Regions from separate parts of the Mesorhizobium sp. WSM4884 genome, predicted to be linked through region 1. Evidence: predicted binding sites of a transcription regulator. Region 1 holds the regulator's gene; the other holds the start of a gene.
The links. The regulator LexA, encoded in region 1, represses DNA repair genes until DNA is damaged. The targets are predictions, from matches to a motif close to TGTTCNNNNTGTGTTCNG.
Positions count from the first base shown of each region.

Region 2: P9236_RS04355 (PA0069 family radical SAM protein) is a predicted target of LexA. The motif match lies at 2,353-2,370, and genes of this name have one in related genera.

Region 1 is NZ_JARTVO010000004.1:340,690-345,109, forward strand. It holds gene P9236_RS09065 (ComEC/Rec2 family competence protein) at 1-2,022, shown strand, start outside; gene lexA (transcriptional repressor LexA) at 2,006-2,740, opposite strand; gene glp (gephyrin-like molybdotransferase Glp) at 2,857-4,062, opposite strand; gene moaC (cyclic pyranopterin monophosphate synthase MoaC) at 4,065-4,420, opposite strand, start outside.
Region 2 is NZ_JARTVO010000002.1:353,946-358,365, forward strand. It holds gene moaB (molybdenum cofactor biosynthesis protein B) at 1-33, shown strand, start outside; gene P9236_RS04340 (hypothetical protein) at 157-582, shown strand; gene P9236_RS04345 (hypothetical protein) at 642-1,616, opposite strand; gene P9236_RS04350 (glycosyltransferase) at 1,793-2,296, opposite strand; gene P9236_RS04355 (PA0069 family radical SAM protein) at 2,445-3,599, shown strand; gene P9236_RS04360 (ribonuclease HII) at 3,813-4,420, shown strand, end outside.

The sequences.
Region 1 (4,420 bases):
GCGCTGTTTTGCGCGCTGGGCTTTGTCGCCGCGAAGGTCGAGACATGGCGGACCGCAACGCCGATGCTCGGCTCAGAGATACAGACGCGGCTGACGGGTCGCGTCGTCGTCGCCGAGGAGATGGCCAATGGCCGGGTGCGGCTGACCATCGACCTCGTCTCGACCGCGCAGCCAAAACTGCGCTACGCGCCGGATCGCGTCAGGCTCTCGGCACGCAGGATTCCGCCGAACGTGAAGGCAGGATCGCTGGTGACGGGCTATGCACGGCTCCTGCCGCCGACCGGACCGGTTCGCCCCGAAAGTTATGATTTTTCCTTCGACAGCTATTTCTCCGGCATCGGCGCCAGTGGATTTTTCCTCGGCGATCCGAAAGTCATTCCGACAAATGACCCTCCTGCCCAGGCGAGCATCGCCTCAGCGATCGAGAACGCGCGCGAGGCGATTGCCGATCACATCAGAAGCAGCGTCGGCGGACCCGAAGGCGAGATTGCCGCGGCGCTGATCGTCGGCGTTCGCGCGGGCATTCCCGAGGAAATCAACGAGGCGATGCGGCGGACCGGCATCTACCACATTATCTCGATCTCTGGGCTGCACATGGCGCTGGTCGCCGGCACAGTCATGCTTTTGCTGCGCGGCGTCTTCGCGCTGCTTCCGGATTTTTCGTCACGCCGGCCGGTGAAGAAGTATGCCGCTGCGATCGCGCTGGTGTCGATTGCCGCTTACCTCGTCATCTCCGGCGTGGTGGTCGCCGCCGAACGAAGCTTCATCATGCTCGCTGTCATGCTGATCGCCGTGCTCTTCGATCGCGCGGCGCTCACGATGCGCAACCTGGCGATTTCGGCCATCGCCGTCATCCTGGTGTCGCCGCACGAAGTGGTTGGTCCGAGCTTCCAGATGTCGTTCGCCGCGACCGCGGCCCTTGTCGGCGCCTATGCGGGCTGGGCCGACTACCGCGCCGGCAAGGTGAGAGCGCCGCCGGCGAAGCGGTCGTTCCTGCGGTTCCTGTCGCACAAGCTTGCGGTCGGAGCGGGCGGCGCCGCGATGACGTCGATCATTGCCGGAAGTGCGACGGCGCTGTTTGCCATCTGGCACTTCCAGCGCGTCTCGCCGCTCAGCCTGCTGGCTAATTTGGCCGTCATGCCGATCGTGTCGCTGGTCGTCATGCCGTTTGCCGTCTTTAGCGCACTGGCGATGCCATTCGGCTTCGATGGTCCTTTCCTCTACGTTATGGGCAAGGGCCTGACGGCGATGATCGCGATTTCGGCCTGGATTTCGGAACGGTCGCCGGTCGATGCCGTGGGGCTGATCTCGATCCAGTCGGTGCTGCTCGCGACAATCGCGCTGGTGATAGCAACCATGGCCACCACCTGGCTCAGGCTGGCGGCAGTGCCCTTCGCGCTGGCCGCACTACTGGCGGTCCCGCAAGTGCGCACGCCGGACCTGCTGATCTCCGAGGACGCGCATCTGGTGGCGATGCCGATCGGCGGCGGCGAGCTCGCCATCAATCGCGCCCGCTCCAACGAGTTCACCACCGACAATTGGAAACGCGCGCTGCGGGCCGAAACGATCGTGCCGCCGGAAACATTCGCGAAAGGCGCACTCGACATCGCAGACCCGGTCGACCTGCCGGCGGGATCCCCCTTTTACTGCACTGGCGATCTCTGCATTGGCCGGCATCCGTCCGGTGCAATCGTCGCCTTGGCGGAAAACCACGATAGCGCCAGGCCGGCCTGCAGCTTCGCCGACCTTATCGTCATCAACGACGCCACGGCCTACAATCCTTGCCGCGATCCACGCATCCTCGTCGTCACCAAGCGGCAGCTTGCGCGTGACGGCAGCGCCGCCGTCTACTTCGACGCGCAGTCGGCAACGGCGCGAGCCGCCATTCAATATGCCGTCGAAAAGCCCTATCGCCCCTGGCACGAACAGCGGCGCTACTCGCGCGAGGCGAGGGGACTAGCGCCATACGAGCGGCCTGAGAAGCCACAGACCAAGCCGCCGCCACTCAGTAGCGACGAATGAGCCCGACCAGCTTGCCCTGCACCTTGACCCTGTCCGGTCCGAAGATGCGGGTCTCATAGGCCGGGTTGGCGGCCTCGAGCGCGATCGAGGCGCCCTTGCGGCGGAAGCGTTTCAGTGTCGCTTCCTCGTCGTCTACCAGCGCCACCACGATCTCGCCCGGGCTCGCTGTATTGGCATTGCGGATGATCACCGTGTCGCCGTCGAAGATGCCGGCTTCGATCATCGAATCGCCCTTGACCTCAAGCGCGTAGTGCTCGCCGCCAGCGATCATATCCGGCGGAACTGTGATCGAGTGCGTCTGGTGCTGGATAGCGTCGATCGGCACACCGGCGGCAATGCGACCCATCACCGGGATGGACACGGCCGAAATGGCGTCGTCGTCATTGCTGGGCGTCGGCGTCCGGGAGGGCGCTGCCGGCTTGATCTGCCGGCCGAGATTGCCTTGACCGCCTTGGATGACGCTCGGCGAGAATTTTCTCGCCGCATTCAGGCCGGGCGCGATCGAATCGGGCAGGCGCAGCACCTCAAGAGCGCGCGCGCGGTTCGGCAGCCGGCGAATAAAGCCGCGCTCCTCCAGTGCCGTGATCAAACGGTGGATGCCCGACTTCGAAGCGAGGTCGAGCGCTTCCTTCATCTCGTCGAAAGACGGCGGAATGCCGCTTTCCTTGAGCCGTTCATGGATGAACATCAGCAGTTCATGTTGTTTGCGCGTCAGCATGGCGGCCCCCATGGGTTCTGGAACCAGAATCAGAAAAACAAACCCAGAACAAACACTATCTGTTCCAGTTGTGTTCCGCAACCGTTTAAAGTTTAGTGAATCTGTTGACGTTTTGTTCAGCGTAACATCAGAACGCTGCATTCGTCGCCGGCTTCCGCAGCCGGGGCGAACGGCTCGCGCACGATCAGGCCGTTGGCCTCGGCGAGCGTCCTCAGCATGGAGGAATCCTGGATGCTGAACGGTGTCGCGATCAACTGTCCGGCATCCTCGCGCACGACTGCCCGCACATAGTCCTGCCTGAGATCGTTGGCGCGCATCGCGGAAGCCAGCTGCGCGGTGCGGATGTCCTGTCGGAAATCGCGGCCGCCAAGACGCGCCAGGAGCGGCTTCAGGAACAATTGCGAGCAGACAAGACTCGCCACCGGATTGCCGGGCAGGCCGATGCAGCGGATTTTGCCAAGCCGGCCAAACATCAGCGGCTTGCCGGGGCGCATGGCGATCTTCCAGAAATCGAGCTGCATGCCTTCGCCGGTCAGCACGTCGTGGATCAGATCGTGATCACCGACCGAGGCGCCGCCGAGGGTGACGATGACATCGGCGCCGACCGCGACCGCTTTCTTGACCAGCGCCGAAATCGCATCCTGCCGGTCGGCGGCGATACCGAGGTCGAGGGCGCGGGCACCGACCGACTGCGCCGTCGCCGCTACGCCATAGGCGTTGGACGAGATGATCTGGTCGGGGCCGAGCGCGCTTCCCGGCGGTAGCAATTCGTCGCCCGTGGCGATGATGGCCACCATCGGCCGACGCACCACGTTGAGGCTCGGATGATTGGCGGACGCCGCCAGCGATAGCGCTGCTGGATCGAGCAGGCGGCCTTTTTCGAGAAGTACATCACCCTGGCCGAAGTCGAGTCCACGGCGACGGACGTTGCGTGCTTCCGCCGTCGGCTCGGTCACTTCGATGCTGCCGCCGCCGAGGTCGCGAACATTTTCCTGGATGACGACGGTGTCGGCGCCTTCGGGGAGCGGCGCACCGGTGAAGATGCGCACCGCCTTACCCTTGCCGACGGAGCCGGCAAAACCGCGCCCGGCGGGCGCCACGCCGATCACGGAAAGCCGCGCCGGCACGGAGGTCACGTCGACAGCGCGGGCGGCATAGCCGTCCATGGCCGAAGCGTCGAAGGGCGGCTGGGTGCGCAGCGCCACCAGCGGTTCGGCGAGCACCCGGCCGGCCGCATCGGCCAGCGGCACGTTTTCGCCCGGCAGCGCGGTTGCGCCATCCAACAAGCGCCCGAGCGCCTCGGCGACCGGAACCAGCGCCATCGTCAGGAACTCGCCCCGGATTTGACGGACTTGTAGTCGCCCGACTTGCCGCCGGTCTTCTCGACCAGCCTGATGCCGGAGATAACCATGGCGCGGTCCGCCGCCTTGGCCATGTCGTAGATGGTGAGGCAGGCGATCGACGCCGCGGTCAGCGCCTCCATCTCCACGCCGGTCTTGCCGGTGACGCGGGCAAGCGCGGTGACCTTCAGGCCGGGCAGGGCGCGGTCGGGCTCGATATCGACGGCGACCTTGGTCAGGAGCAGCGGATGGCAGAGCGGGACGAGCTCATGCGTCTTCTTGGCCGCCATGATGCCGGCGATGCGCGCCGTGCCCAGCACGTCGCCCTTCTTGGCGTCGC
Region 2 (4,420 bases), on a different contig from region 1:
CATCTCAGGCGAGGCGGCAAGGCCGCCTCGTAAAGCACGGGCAAAGCACCCGATCGGCATCCGGTTTGCAGGCGGAATGGCGCTCTCGCCTTCGAGGCGCCATTCCGAAGTCGATGCCGGCGAAGTACCTTGTGCGAGGAAACAAGGGACCGTGCCATGACCGTTCACAGCGGCGGATGTCATTGCGGCAACATCCGCCTGAGCTTCTCCAGCGCTCTCGATCCCGGCGGGATGGAAATCCGCGCCTGCCAGTGCTCGTTTTGCATCCGGCATGGATCGCGGGCGGCTGCCGATCCGGACGGGACGCTGGTCGTCTCGGTCGAAGACAGCGCGCGGCTGCAGATCTATCGCTTCGGCCTGCGCACCGCCGACTATCTCCTCTGCCGCGAATGCGGCGTCTATGTCGCGGCGATCGCCGGCGATGGCGCTGACGCCAGGGCCATCGTCATCATCAATGCGCTGGATGATCGAGAGCAGTTCTCCCGCGAGCCGATCCCGGTCCGCTACGACGCCGAAAGCCGCGAGCAGCGACTGGCCAGGCGTCGCACCGCCTGGATGCCGGTTGAAGTCCGTGGGATCTGACCCGTTTGTTTTGACGCAATTCCGGACGGAAACCGCTAGGCACTTTTCCTGGAATTGCTCTAGCGAATGACCGGCTCGCCGTGGAAGCGGCGGCGCGAAGGCCGCGAGACGCCGAAGCCGATTTCCATCATCAGGCGCGGCGTGTTCGCCGGCACCGTGCCCATGTGGAAGCCGAACGGATCCTCGACGAAGCCGAGGCCCGCCTCGCCCGTCAGCGTGACCGGGCTTTGCTGGCCGTAGACATCCAGCACCTCTTCCGCCGGATGGCCGACCAGGAGCGTCAGTTGGTGCTTGAGCGCGCGGCGCTTGTGGCTGCCGCGGACATAGACATGCGGCCCGGTACCGGCGTCGACCGGCGCCAGATAGAAGAAGAACTTCAGCATGCGCCAGTCGTCGAGGTCGAAATGGTATTTGCCGAGCGAGGCGAGGTTCTTGTCGGCGTCGGAAGCCTTGCCGGTCGGGAAGCTCCACCAGACGCGCGTCGTGATCAATTTCGCCTGGCCGCCGAGATAATGCCGGGCGACGTCGAGCAGCAGCGGATCCTTCTGGATGGCGAGCGCCGCGTTGCAGTCAAGTATACGCTCGAAATAGTGACCGCTGAGCAGCGAGCGACCGAAACGCTTCTCGGCCTCGGCATGGTCGCCCGGCATGAATTCGAGACGGCGGTCGAAATTGCCGAAACAGGGCGTGCGTTGCGCGAAAGCGGCGATCTCCTCACGGATCGCGGGCGGCAGCATGAAGCCCGAAAACAGCCCATCGGAGCGCAGCGCCTCGACGACCGCGTCGCGTTCGATGCCGGTGAACATCGTTGCACCCGCATCGTCGAGCGGACGGGTAGCTCTGGCGCCAAGCCAATGCATGCGACGCCCCGGCATGGTGCGCGCCAGCACGAACATCGGCAGCCAGGCCGGGTTCTCGCGAAGATCCTTCAAATAGGTCGGGATGCGCACGGCGATGCGCCTGAGCAGGCTGCCATCGCGGGCGATGGCCTCCAGGCTGGCCGCACCGGAATTGTCTGGGGGAGCAAGATTCATCGGGGTCCTCATATGCATTGACGTTCGACGAAGCGACGCCCGCCTATCGCTTCGGCATTACCCAATCCCGATTGTCCCGCATGCCGGGATGCTAACCTCGCCGTTAATTTTGTGCAATGCACAATAAAGCAAGGACTGAAATTTGCTGCTCGGCTTTCCTCATGCGGGCGCTTGCATCACTTCGTCGGCGCGACCCAGACTTCGGCGTTGAGCCTCCTGGTAGCCAGGCCACGCGCCAGGGCTTCGGCGCTGCGCGCGCTTTTCGCCAGAGCCGCGGCCTGGCGCTTGCTGATGACGAGACCTTCGGCCAGCGCACGACTGCCCGAAAACACACGAGCCAGGAACGGTGTGCGATTGCCGCGGGCGCGTGAGAAGCGCGCGGGCATGGTCTGCCTTGCCGTGTGGGCCGCGACCTCCTCGATCCAGCCTTCTGCCAATCGCGCGCCGGGCTCCAGCAGCAGCAGCCAATCTCCCTTGGCCCGGCTGATACCGGCGGCAATGCCGCCGGCCACATAATGGCAGCCGGCATGCTCTGCTACGCGATGCGTCTGGTCGGTCGACCCGGCGTCGCAGACGATGACGTCGCGCACCATGCCCTCGACCGCGCCGCCGATCAGCGAGGCGAGCGTGCGGGCAAGGCCCTCTTCGTCGTTCTTGGTCTCGATGAGAACGCTGAGCATTTTAGCCGAATAGCGGAAAGCGCGGCGATGCGCCAGTTGCACGTTCCCAGCGAAAAAGTTCTTGCTTTGTTCTCATCGGCAAAATAGGAATAGTTTCATGAACAGAGCGATTCGACATCCCGCCGACAGTCCTTGGGAGAGGGCGAAAATGGAACAGATCGTCCGCGCCGACATTGCCGCCTTCGGCGCAGGCAGGGCCGAGATGGCCAATGCCGTGATCGAACAGAGCGGCGTGCGCGTCCGCCCCGACCGCAACCGCGGACGCTCCGCCGGCATCAATCCATCCGGCCGCTTCGAGCCCGTCAGCCGGCATGTGTTCGACGACGGCTGGAACTCGCTGGAGGAGTTGCCGCCGTTCAAGACCGAGGTGCAGGTAGAAAAGCCGCGCACCATCATCACCCGCAACGAATCGCCGGATATTTCCTTCGACCGTTCGATCAATCCCTACCGCGGCTGCGAGCATGGCTGCGTCTACTGCTTCGCCAGGCCGACACATGCCTTCATGGGCCTGTCGCCGGGACTCGATTTCGAATCGAAGCTGTTCGCCAAACCGGATGCAGCACGCATGCTGGACAGGGAATTGTCGAAACCCGGCTACCAGCCGCGCACCATCGCCATCGGCACCAACACCGATCCCTACCAGCCGATCGAGAAGCAGTATCGCATCATGCGCGAGATCCTCGAAGTGCTGGAGGCGCGCGGCCATCCGGTCGGCATCGTCACCAAGTCGGCGCTGGTGACGCGCGACATCGATATCCTGTCGCGCATGGCCGAACGCAGCCTCGCCAAGGTGGCGCTGTCGGTGACGACGCTCGACCGCATGCTGGCGCGAACCATGGAGCCGCGCGCATCGACGCCGACGAAGCGGCTGGAGGCGATAAGGCAGCTTTCGGATGCCGGCGTCCCCGCCTCAGTGATGGTGGCGCCGATCATTCCAGGCCTCAACGATCCGGAACTGGAGCGCATCCTCGATTCGGCTCGCGCCGCCGGCGCCAGGGAAGCAGGCTATGTCGTGTTGCGGCTGCCGCTGGAAGTGGCGCCGATCTTCAAGGACTGGCTGCTGCGGCACTATCCCGACCGCTACCGGCACGTGATGTCGCTGATCCGTTCGATGCGCGACGGCAAGGACTACGATTCGGAATGGGGCAAGCGCATGAAGGGCGCCGGTCCCTATGCCTGCCAGATCGGCCGGCGCTTCGAGATCGCCGCCAAGCGGCTCGGCCTCAATGCCGAGCGGCGGCAGCTTCGGACCGATCAATTCGTCGCAGGCTCCGGCGCTGGCGAGCAGCTGATGCTGCTGTGATGACGGCGCTGGCCACGAAAGACCTGCGATCCGCTAAGTATTTGTTTTTACGCAATTCCAGGATGAAGAACCGCTGCGCACTTTCCTGGAATTGCTCAAGAATCCCGTCCGGCCCAGTCCCCCGGCCGTGAGACGGTGCCCTCCCGGTCCGACGCCCCATCCGACCCGGAGGGACTTGCGGAGAATCGGAGCCGATGCGAACCTCGCCGCACCATGGCTCGCGCGCGTTCCGATTCTCCGCTTCTGTTTGAAATGGTCGAGAAGCCTGACTTCTCCATCGAGACGAAGGCGATGGCCGAGGGACTTTGGCCAGTCGCGGGCATGGACGAGGCGGGCCGCGGGCCGCTGGCCGGTCCGGTTGTGGCGGCAGCCGTCGTGCTCAACCCCGCCAACATTCCCGAAGGCCTCGATGATTCCAAGCGCCTCACCCACCTGCAGCGCGAGGCGCTGTTCCTGAAAATCCTGGGCTCGGCGCTCAGCGTCTCGATGGCCTCGATCAGCGCCGAAGGCATCGACAACAGCAATATTTTGAAAGCCAGCCTGGAAGCGATGCGCCGTGCCGCCGCCGGCCTGTCGCTGCGGCCCAAGCTGGCTTTGGCCGATGGCCGCGACGTGCCGCCAGGGCTCGCCTGCGAGGGCCGCGCTTTGATCAAGGGCGATCAGCGCTCGCAATCGATCGCCGCCGCCTCGATCGTCGCCAAAGTGATGCGCGACCGCATGATGTGCGGCTGTGGCGGCCATCATGAGCATTACGGCTTCGAGGTGCATATGGGCTATGCGACGGTCCGGCACCGGACCGCGATCGAAGCGCACGGCCCGGT